DNA from 3 places in the Priestia sp. ST2 genome. Region 2 is predicted to be linked to each of the others. Evidence: riboswitches for the same ligand, from Rfam matches in the RefSeq annotation. Region 2 holds a riboswitch; each other region holds the start of a gene.
What was found. A riboswitch is a leader RNA that binds a small molecule or an ion and turns the genes downstream of it on or off. The one in region 2 is predicted to bind S-adenosylmethionine.
Positions count from the first base shown of each region.

Region 1: another riboswitch for S-adenosylmethionine. It lies ahead of AC0KUU_RS21435 (phosphoadenylyl-sulfate reductase); the one in region 2 lies ahead of AC0KUU_RS13220 (trans-sulfuration enzyme family protein).
Region 3: another riboswitch for S-adenosylmethionine. It lies ahead of AC0KUU_RS05500 (sulfite oxidase-like oxidoreductase); the one in region 2 lies ahead of AC0KUU_RS13220 (trans-sulfuration enzyme family protein).

Region 1 is NZ_JBVVNT010000005.1:7,476-10,754, reverse strand. Features, by position in the region: gene AC0KUU_RS21445 (VOC family protein) at 1-246, opposite strand, end outside; gene cdaS (sporulation-specific diadenylate cyclase CdaS) at 344-970, opposite strand; SAM riboswitch class I at 1,284-1,386, shown strand; gene AC0KUU_RS21435 (phosphoadenylyl-sulfate reductase) at 1,640-2,353, shown strand; gene AC0KUU_RS21430 (inorganic phosphate transporter) at 2,373-3,279, shown strand, end outside.
Region 2 is NZ_JBVVNT010000003.1:144,379-147,657, reverse strand. Features, by position in the region: gene AC0KUU_RS13230 (spore coat protein) at 1-295, shown strand, start outside; gene AC0KUU_RS13225 (hypothetical protein) at 365-1,027, shown strand; SAM riboswitch class I at 1,194-1,311, shown strand; gene AC0KUU_RS13220 (trans-sulfuration enzyme family protein) at 1,383-2,528, shown strand; gene AC0KUU_RS13215 (trans-sulfuration enzyme family protein) at 2,512-3,279, shown strand, end outside.
Region 3 is NZ_JBVVNT010000001.1:1,070,190-1,073,468, reverse strand. Features, by position in the region: gene moaC (cyclic pyranopterin monophosphate synthase MoaC) at 1-268, shown strand, start outside; gene AC0KUU_RS05505 (MogA/MoaB family molybdenum cofactor biosynthesis protein) at 281-793, shown strand; gene AC0KUU_RS05500 (sulfite oxidase-like oxidoreductase) at 827-1,489, opposite strand; SAM riboswitch class I at 1,565-1,671, opposite strand; gene AC0KUU_RS05495 (hypothetical protein) at 1,816-2,184, opposite strand; gene AC0KUU_RS05490 (putative polysaccharide biosynthesis protein) at 2,198-3,279, opposite strand, start outside.

The DNA of each region.
Region 1 (3,279 bases), on a different contig from region 2:
TTCAATTCCGTCTACTGCCAGCGCAAAATGATGAACTTTACCTTCGTTAGGTAAGCTTGAGTTATACCCTTGAATTAACTCTACGATTACATTGCCTTCTAAACCTAGAAAAGCTAGCTTCAAAGACGGATCGGTATGTGGTAGTTTTTCGATGAGCTCTAATCCCGCTTTTTGCGTATAGAACTCAATCGATTCTTCTATATCCTTTACTTGAACGCCTACATGTTCAAATTTTAAAATTGTCATATGCATCACCCGTATCTATAGTATGTAAAAACTATGAAATATATTAAAGAGAAAGGATATAGAAGTCAAGATAGGGCTGCTTATCAGGAAAGGGCTCTTAAATCATATTTTTGCTGGAGTGAATAGGGTAGAGGCTTCCATCAAGAGCAAACGAAATTTTGCCTGTTTCTTCAGATACAACTAAAATTAATGCATCCGATTTTTCCGACATTCCAATGGCTGCACGGTGACGTGTTCCCAATTTTTTGTTCGTTAAAATAATAGACGAAAGAGGTAAAACATTAGCAGCTGAAATAAGCTGATTATTTCTAATTAGGACGGCTCCGTCATGTAAGGGTGTCCCTGGATAGAACAGTGTCTCAACTAGCGTAGCGCTGACAGGAGCTTGAATAGGCATTCCTTTTTGAATAAGAGGGTCTACATTTTGTTCCCGTTCAATGACAATTAAAGCGCCGTGACGTTTCTCCGAAAGGTTATGAATAGCTAAAGACAGAGCAGCATATTCAAATGTATAAGGCGATAAATAATGGCGCAAGTAATAAGAGGCAGCCGTAGCTTGAACATCTTGAAATAACCTTCTCATCTCCTCAAAATCACATAGGATACAATGATCACTCGTGTCTAAATGTTTAATTAAATTAGAGGCTTCAGTTGAAATCTGCTGTAAATATGTTCGCACATTATTTTTAATTGTATCGTCTAATTGAAAAGGTTGTCTCTCCATCTTATATAGCTCCTATCTGTCAGTCAGTGTTATCTGTAATGTGTGCTAATGTGGGTGAATTATCCGTAAAGCTTATAAATCCCTTATTAATTTTATAGAGAGGTTTTGTGTTTTATTTAGCAAGAGAATATAAAAAGTTGGAGAAAAAAGAAAGCGTTTTATAAATTGATATGTTCACATTTGGGTTAAATTTACATATGTTGTTTTAAATAAAAGTATAGATATTTCTGTGAATTTAAAGTATAGTTTTCTTATCGGATATATGATTTTTAATGTTGACAAATATTCTAAATATGCTAAAATTTTTAAAAAATGCTTATCAAGAGTGGTGGAGGGATCTGGCCCGCTGAACCCCGGCAACCTGCTTAGCAAGGTGCTAATTCCAGCAAAGTGTGTATCATTTTGAAAGATAAGGTGAAAATTTATTGCCTACCCAGTCTTTCAATATGGAAGACTTTTTATTTTGATATAGCGCAAGCGATAATTTGAGGAGGACACCAATGACTGTAACCCCCGACTTAAAACAAATTTTTGAGCATGTCGAAGCAAAGTAAGAATTAAATAGTTTCGCTGACTAGACACACTAGAGGCGGTTTTATCCAATTCTAGTGGGTAAAACCGTCTTTTTTTATTGGATAACGCGGATAACTAAGAATTGGAGTGAAGAAAATGGCAGACTTATATACGTACGAAAACTGGAGTGATACATTTCCAGAGTTCGACAGTGAAGATGAAACAAAAGGAGCCCTTTCAGCATTGCAGTGGGCGTATGATACCTACGGAGATTCAATTATTTACGCATCAAGCTTTGGTATCGAAGGAATCGTGTTAATTGATTTAATTTCAAAAGTGAAAAAAGATGCTGAAATTGTCTTTTTAGATACGGGCGTTCATTTTAAAGAAACATATGAAGTAATTGACGCAATTAAAGAACGCTTTCCTGATTTGCGTATTCATATGAAAAAACCGGATTTAACGCTTGCAGAACAAGCTGAGAAACATGGAGATGAGCTTTGGAAGAGTCAGCCTAACCTATGCTGTCAAATTCGAAAAATCATCCCGCTAAGGGAATCTCTTGCTCCTTATGATGCGTGGATTTCTGGTTTGAGACGCGAGCAGTCTGAATCTCGTGCCAACACGAATTATTTTAATAAAGATGAGAAATTCAAGAAAGTGAAAGTCTGCCCGTTAATTCATTGGTCTTGGAAAGAAGTTTGGCGCTATGTGTATAAGCATGATTTACCATATAACAAACTTCATGATCAAGGCTACCCAAGTATCGGCTGTGAGCCCTGTACCGCACCTGCCTACAATGTAGACGATTTACGTTCAGGAAGATGGGCAGGTACACAAAAAGTTGAATGCGGATTACACGAATCTTAAATACGAAAGAGCTGAATAAATGATGCTTTTATATGTTGCCTTTATCATTGCGCTTTTTTTTGCAATGAATATTGGGGCAAGCGGTGCAGCAGCAGCTATGGGCGTTTCATACGGCTCCGGTGCGATTAAAAAGAAAAGAGTAGCCCTGTTCATCTGTGCTGTAGGTATTGTGCTCGGAGCCATTATCGGAGGCGGCGAGGTGGTAAAAACCATCAGTTCAGGTATCATACCTGAAAAATTGCTGTCAGTAGAATTAGTTATTATCATTCTGGCTGCTGCAACGCTGTCACTCTTTTTCGCGAATTTAATTGGTATTCCTCTATCAACAAGTGAAGTAACGGTTGGTTCAGTTGTTGGAGTAGGCGTAGCTTATCAATCTCTGTATGTGGAAAAACTTTTAGTTGTCATGTCTTTTTGGATTATTGTTCCGCTGGTTTCATTTGTCATTGCTTTTTTGATTGGAAAAGTGATAAAACGCGGAGCGCATAAAAAAGAAGCAAAGGGAACGTGGAAAAGAGTTTTAACGATTTTAGTTATAGCGACGGGATTCTTTGAAGCCTTCTCAGCTGGAATGAATAACGTGGCAAATGCTGTCGGTCCTCTAGTAGGAGCTGGATTAATGGATGCCACAACGGGTGTCATAGCAGGAGGATTGGCAGTGGCGCTCGGAGCTCTTTTACTAGGAGGCCGAGTTATTGAAACAAACGGGAAAAAAATTACTCGCTATTCTGTAGGGGAAGGGTGCATTATCTCGGGTACTGGTGCTTCTCTTGTCACAGTCGCTTCACTGTTTGGTTTGCCAGTACCCCTTACACAGGTCACTACGTCTTCTATTATTGGAATAGGAGCAGCGAAAACGGGATTCACGAAAGAACAGCGCGAAGTTGTCATTCAAATGTTAAAGGTTTGGGTGGTCTCCCCTGTAT
Region 2 (3,279 bases):
CGATAACAATCAAAATAATGAAGAAACAGAAGAAAATGGAGAGGCTGAAGCTGCGAAGTCTACAGAAGAACGTACAGGAAGCCGTACGGGAGAACGTACAGGACGCCGCACGGGTGGACGCACAGACGATCGCTCGGGAGGACGCCGCACGGGTGGACGCACAGACGATCGCTCGGGAGGACGCCGTACGGGTGGACGCACAGACGATCGCTCTCGAGGACGCCGTACGGGTTCACGCTCTTCAGCACCGGCCGAGAAAGTTATTAAAACGAAAAATTATCGTTGGAAAGCATGATGAAATGGAACATAAAAGGTGCTTATAAAGCACCTTTTCTAACATATAGAAAAAAGGAGGAGAATGAGTATGAGTATGAATCATTATATCAATAAAATTGTGGAGTTGGATATTTCAGGTAAAACGAGATTTGTTGGCAGACTTATTGATCTTGGATTAGATATTATGGTTTTGTATAATGGACATGATTATTTGTATATTCCTCTTTTACACATGCATCGTTTGCGGGAAGTATCCGAAGAAGACTATACGGTTTTACGTGAAATAGAAGAGAATTTGATAGAAGAAAGTCAGCGGATTTCTTATCGTAATATTTTACAGCAGGCAAAAGGGAAATTTATTGAAATTTATGTAACGGGAGGGAAATCATTGCATGGCTATATCACAAGCGTGCTGAATGATTATCTTGTGTTTTATTCTCCAGTGTATAAAAATGTCTTTGTTTCTCTGCATCATTTGAAATGGCTTACCCCTTACAGTAATGAGTTAACCCCTTATTCTTTAAGTGACAAAGAGCTCCCCGTAAGGCCCGCCTCTGCACCTTTTGTCAGAAACTTTGAAGAGCAGCTTAAAAAATATGAAAATCAGCTGGTCGTATTAGATTTAGGGGATCAATCAGAAAAGATTGGCGTACTTAAAGAAGTTTCTAATAATATTGTTGAACTAATTACGGCAAATGGAGAAAGTATGTATTGGAAGTTAGCTCACGTAAAATCTGTACACTTGCCTTAAAAAAAGAGACCTCGCTTTCGTCTCTTTTTTTATGTGTTTATCAGGACAAGTATATTGAATAAACAAATGAGACGATTTAAATTTTTTAGAAAATTATGTTGACAATATAGAAAATCTTTATTAAAGTTATTAACAACAAACGTTAACCACCAACAATTATATAGAACTCTTATCCAGAGTGGCGGAGGGACTGGCCCTGCGATGCCCGGCAACCATCAAATGAAACATTCATTTGAACGGTGCTAATTCCTGTGGAACATCAGTATTGTTCTAACAGATGAGAGAAATCGTGTATAAACGAACACTCTTCCATCTGTGAAGAGTGTTTTTTATTTTGAGTTAAGGAGAGAAATAGATGAAAATTGAAACTTTATTAGTTCGTTCAGGAGTAGGTCGTGACCCTTCAACAGGTTCTATTACAACCCCTATTTACCAAGCATCAACATTTGCTCATCCTGCTTTAGGGCAAAGTACAGGATTTGACTATGCACGTACGGCAAATCCTACTCGTACAGCATTAGAAGAAGCAATTGCTGCTTTGGAAAAAGGAGAAGTAGGAGTAGCATTCGCTTCAGGAATGGCGGGTGTAATGGCAGTTTTAGCACTATTTAAAAACGGAGATCATTTAATTGTATCAGAGGATTTATACGGAGGAACGTACCGAGTACTAAATGAAATTTTTTCAGAGCAAGGAATTACTGTTTCGTACGTCAACACAGCCCATCTCGAACAAGTAAAAGATGCGCTTCGTCCCAATACGAAAGCTTTATTTATTGAAACACCTACGAATCCAATGATGCACGTGACTGATTTGCCAGAAGCAATTGCGTTAGCTAAACAGCATGATTTGCTTACCATCGTTGACAATACCTTCATGTCCCCTTATTATCAGCGTCCTTTAGAGCTTGGAGCAGATATTGTGATACATAGTGCAAGCAAATACATTGGGGGTCATAATGATGTAGTTGCTGGTCTTGTAGTCGCTCGATGTAGTAGCTTAGGAGAGAAAATTCGTTTTTATCAAAATGCAGCTGGGGCAATCTTAGGTCCACAGGATAGCTGGCTGTTATTACGTGGTGTTAAAACGCTAGCGCTTCGTATGGAAAAGCATAATGAAAATGCACTGAAAATTGCAAATTGGCTTACTGCTCATGATCTCGTGGAAAAAGTGTATTACCCTGGTCTTGAAACACATCCAGGCTATGAAATCATGAAGAAACAAGCAACTGGATTTGGAGGCATGATTTCTTTTGCTGTCTCACACCCTGACATCGTGTCAGTACTTTTAGAAAATGTCAAAGTTATTACATTTGCAGAAAGCTTAGGAGGCGTGGAAAGTTTAATGACATTCCCAGCTCGTCAAACACATGCTGATATTCCGGAAGAAATTCGAAATCGTGTCGGAGTAACAAACTGTTTACTGCGGTTATCAGTTGGAATTGAGCACGCAGATGATTTAATTAAAGATTTGAAGGAGGCATTTGATGCATACCAACAATAATAAACATAGATTTGGTACGAACTTAATTCATGCAAATACAGGAATTGACGGTCATTTTGGAGCGGTTAACGTACCTATTTATCAGGTATCTACATTTAACCAAGAAGATGAGACGAACAACGGCCGCTATGACTATTCTCGTTCAGGAAATCCAACTCGTGAGGCTTTAGAAAACACCATTGCTCAGCTAGAAAATGGATACGCTGGTTTTGCTTTTTCATCAGGTATGGCTGCTATCTCATCGGTGTTATCTATTTTTGAATCAGGGGATGAAATTTTAGTTTCACATGATACGTACGGCGGGACATATCGTGTATTAACACGATTATTTTCAAAGTTTGGTATCAAAACAACTTTTGTTGATACAACGAAGGTTGAGAAAGTAGAAGAAGCTATCACAAAAGATACGAAGGCTATTTATATCGAAAGCCCTTCAAATCCATTTTTACAGGTAACGGATATTAAAGCAGTAGCAAGTTTGGCGAAGGAGCGCAACCTCCTTACAATTGTGGATAACACGTTTTTAACACCTTATCTACAGCAGCCGATTGACCTTGGTGTAAATATTGTGATTCATAGTGCTACAAAATATCTCAGCGGTCACAGTGACGTCATTGGCGGTCTAGTTGTGGTAAGCGATGAAAAGCTAGCAGAAGAAGTAAAGTTTGTACAAAATGCTTTTGGTGCTATCTTAGGACCGCAGGATTGTTTTTTACTGCTTCGAGGAATTAAGACATTAAAAGTTCGTTTA
Region 3 (3,279 bases), on a different contig from region 2:
TATGTGTCACCCTCTTTTATTAAAAGGCGTAAACCTTTCATTTGACTGGGATACAAGCAATGATCAGTACCGTTTATTAATAGAAGCAACTGTTAAAACGGAAGGCTCAACGGGCGTTGAAATGGAAGCTTTAACTGCCGCTTCTGCCTGCGCTCTAACCGTTTATGATATGTGCAAAGCCATTGATAAAGGCATGATTATCGGCGAAACGTATCTGCTTGAAAAATCTGGCGGCAAAAATGGTGACTACAAGCGTACGGAAGCGTAAAGGAGGTACATAATGAGCGTACATGAACATAAATCCAAAGCAACACAGCCCGTTCGCTGCAAAGTCATTACAGTATCAGATACACGTACAAAAGAAACCGATAAAAGCGGCGCGCTAATGATCCAACTTCTGAAAGAACACGACATGCAGGTCGCTTCCTATGAAATTGTAAAAGACGACCAAACGTCGATTCAACAAGCGATACTTGCCGGATGCAGTGCTGAGGACATTGACGTTGTTCTCACAAACGGCGGGACCGGCATTACAAAACGAGACGTCACAATTGAAGCCGTTCAAGCGCTGATTCATAAAGAAATCGTTGGGTTTGGCGAGCTGTTTCGCATGCTGAGCTACACCGAAGACATTGGCAGCGCAGCAATTATGAGCCGAGCAATTGCCGGGACGATTAACGAAAAAGCCGTTTTTTCTACACCAGGATCAAGCGGTGCTGTTCGTCTAGCTATGACCAAGCTGATTTTGCCTGAACTTCGCCACGTTGTGTGGGAATTAAACCGCCAGCGCTGACAAAATGCCTATGCACACGCATAGGCATTTTCATTAATCATAGTCTTTATGTACCCACTCATCTTCTGGAATGCCTAAATCTTCTCCAGAAAAACGCTCTTCTTTAAACGGATCTCCTCTAAGATGAAAGCCGTTTTGCTCCCAAAAGCCAGGATGATTTTCATCAATAGCTTCAAAGCCTCGGAGCCATTTAACACTTTTCCAAAAGTACAAATGCGGAACAACCAATCGCAGCGGATATCCGTGCTTAGCTGTAAGCGGCTCTCCGTTAAAGGAATGAGCGAGAAGAATATCGTCTCTCAGTAAATCTTTTACCTCAATGTTTGACGTATAGTCATTATCTCCGTGCAGCATGATGTATTTACTTTTTAGCTCCACGCCAACTGCTTTTAAAAAGTCTGTAAACAGCACGCCCGTAAATTCATTATCAAGCCTTGTCCATCTCGTTACGCAGTGAATATCACATTTCACCGTCGTTTGCGGCATGTCCAATATATCTTGATACGAAAGCGTCACTTCCTTGTCTACCAACCCAAATACCCGAAGCGTCCATTCCTCTAAGTTATACTCCGGCACGTCGCCTTCATGTAAAATCGGAAAGCGCTCCGTTACTACCTGACCCGGAGGCACTCGTCCTTCATACTTTGGATCAATTTCCGGTGTTTTCATTCGTTTAATACGGTCTGCTTTGTTCAAATTATCACCTCATTGTTTTTTATACATAAAAAGCCCTTCCTTAAATAAATAAGGAAGAGCTTTGTTTCAGCTTCTTCCTTATCTCTAAGAGCAGTACACTCTTAAGGATTTGGCACCATTCTGTCATAGACAGCGGTTGCCGGGTTTCACAGGGCCAGTCCCTCCACCTCTCTTGATAAGGAAACAAATTGTATTTGTTTTATGTAATAAAGTCAGTATTAAGCTTTTTGTCATAATTGTCAATATTATTTTTCTTTTCCGCAAAAAAACTTTAAAAACAGGTAGGGTTATAAGATTTTAGTCTACTAAAATACCATATAAAACCTTTACCCTTCTCCATCAATCATCGTATACTTCTTGGCAAAACGCTTGTAGTAAATTTGCTCATCCTCTTGTCCATCGTTAAAAACAAGTCGGTTATGATCAATATCTTTTTCTTTTAACATATAGCCTTTTTCATTCATCATATGAATATATTCATCTAAATGTCCTTTTTTCACCATATAGTGAAGAGCATCATCTGAATCTGTAGTCCTCGCTACATCTTGACTTCCCACTTCTAGCTTGAATACAGCTGTTGCTGTTTGAACGGGACGATAATCGCCAAACAATCTTTCCCAATTTAATAGCAGCAGCGCGCCGGAAATTATTATACACCCTCCAGCCGCCACGGTTAGTACAAATCGTTTTGACACTACTTTCTCTCCTTTACATTCTTTTTCTTCTATTTAATACAACGGATTGCCCTAAACTTGTTTTTACGCCAAGTCCTAGATACACGGCAGCACCTAAAGCAATTGAAATACAAGATGTGCTCATCGCAAGTGAAGATGCAGACAGCTTATTTTCTAAAAAATAGTGAGAAGTATAATTGCCGATAATCACAGCGGCTGACATCACACTTACTAATAAAACAGGTGTCAACGCAGCTTGTCCCAGTGATTGAACTCGGTAAGAAATGGATTTTTCAATTAAATAAAAGTTATATATAACCGATACACCATACCCTCCGTAAGTCGCGACAACCGGTCCAATTTCTTTTAAGCATGAAACCAGCAGTACGTTTAATACTATCTTCACAACAATTCCTAAGCCCAAGCCTAAGATTAGCTTCTTTTGCTGATTAATTCCTTGGAGAATTGCGGCTGTTACTGTAAAAAGAGCAAATAAAATGGCAGCAGGCGCGTACCATTGTAAAACAATTCCACCGATTTCAGGGCTGTTTTTTGCTCCAAAAATCATCATATATACCGGCTTGCCTAATAAACAAAGCCCCACGGCAGCAGGAAGAGTAAAAAATAACAGCAGCTGCAGCGTTTTTGTAATTTTCCCTTTTACTTCCCGTAAATTTCCTTGCACAAAAGAAGACGTAATGCCCGGAATCAGTGACATGCTGAAGGCAGTCGCTAACGATACTGGCACCATCACCAAAATCTGGGCTAATCCAATAACGGAGTTGATCGTTTCGGCTTTAGCTTGTCCATATCCTATTGATTGAAAGAGCATGTTAATTGTAAACGTATCAATATTTTGATAGATAGGAATAGCTAAACCAACTAATACAAACGGAACGGCGTACGTTACAATCTCTTTGAACATTGAAGAGAACGAAACGGACTTATTATTCTTTCCGCTGTTCACTTCTTTCATAATCAACCGCTTGCGCTTCAAATAAACCGCTCCAAGAATCCCAATTCCCCCTACGCCTCCAATAAACGCTCCAAACGTGCCGATTCCAACAGCTTTTGTCATTGTGCTATGAAAAAGGTGAATAACAGCGTATGCTCCTG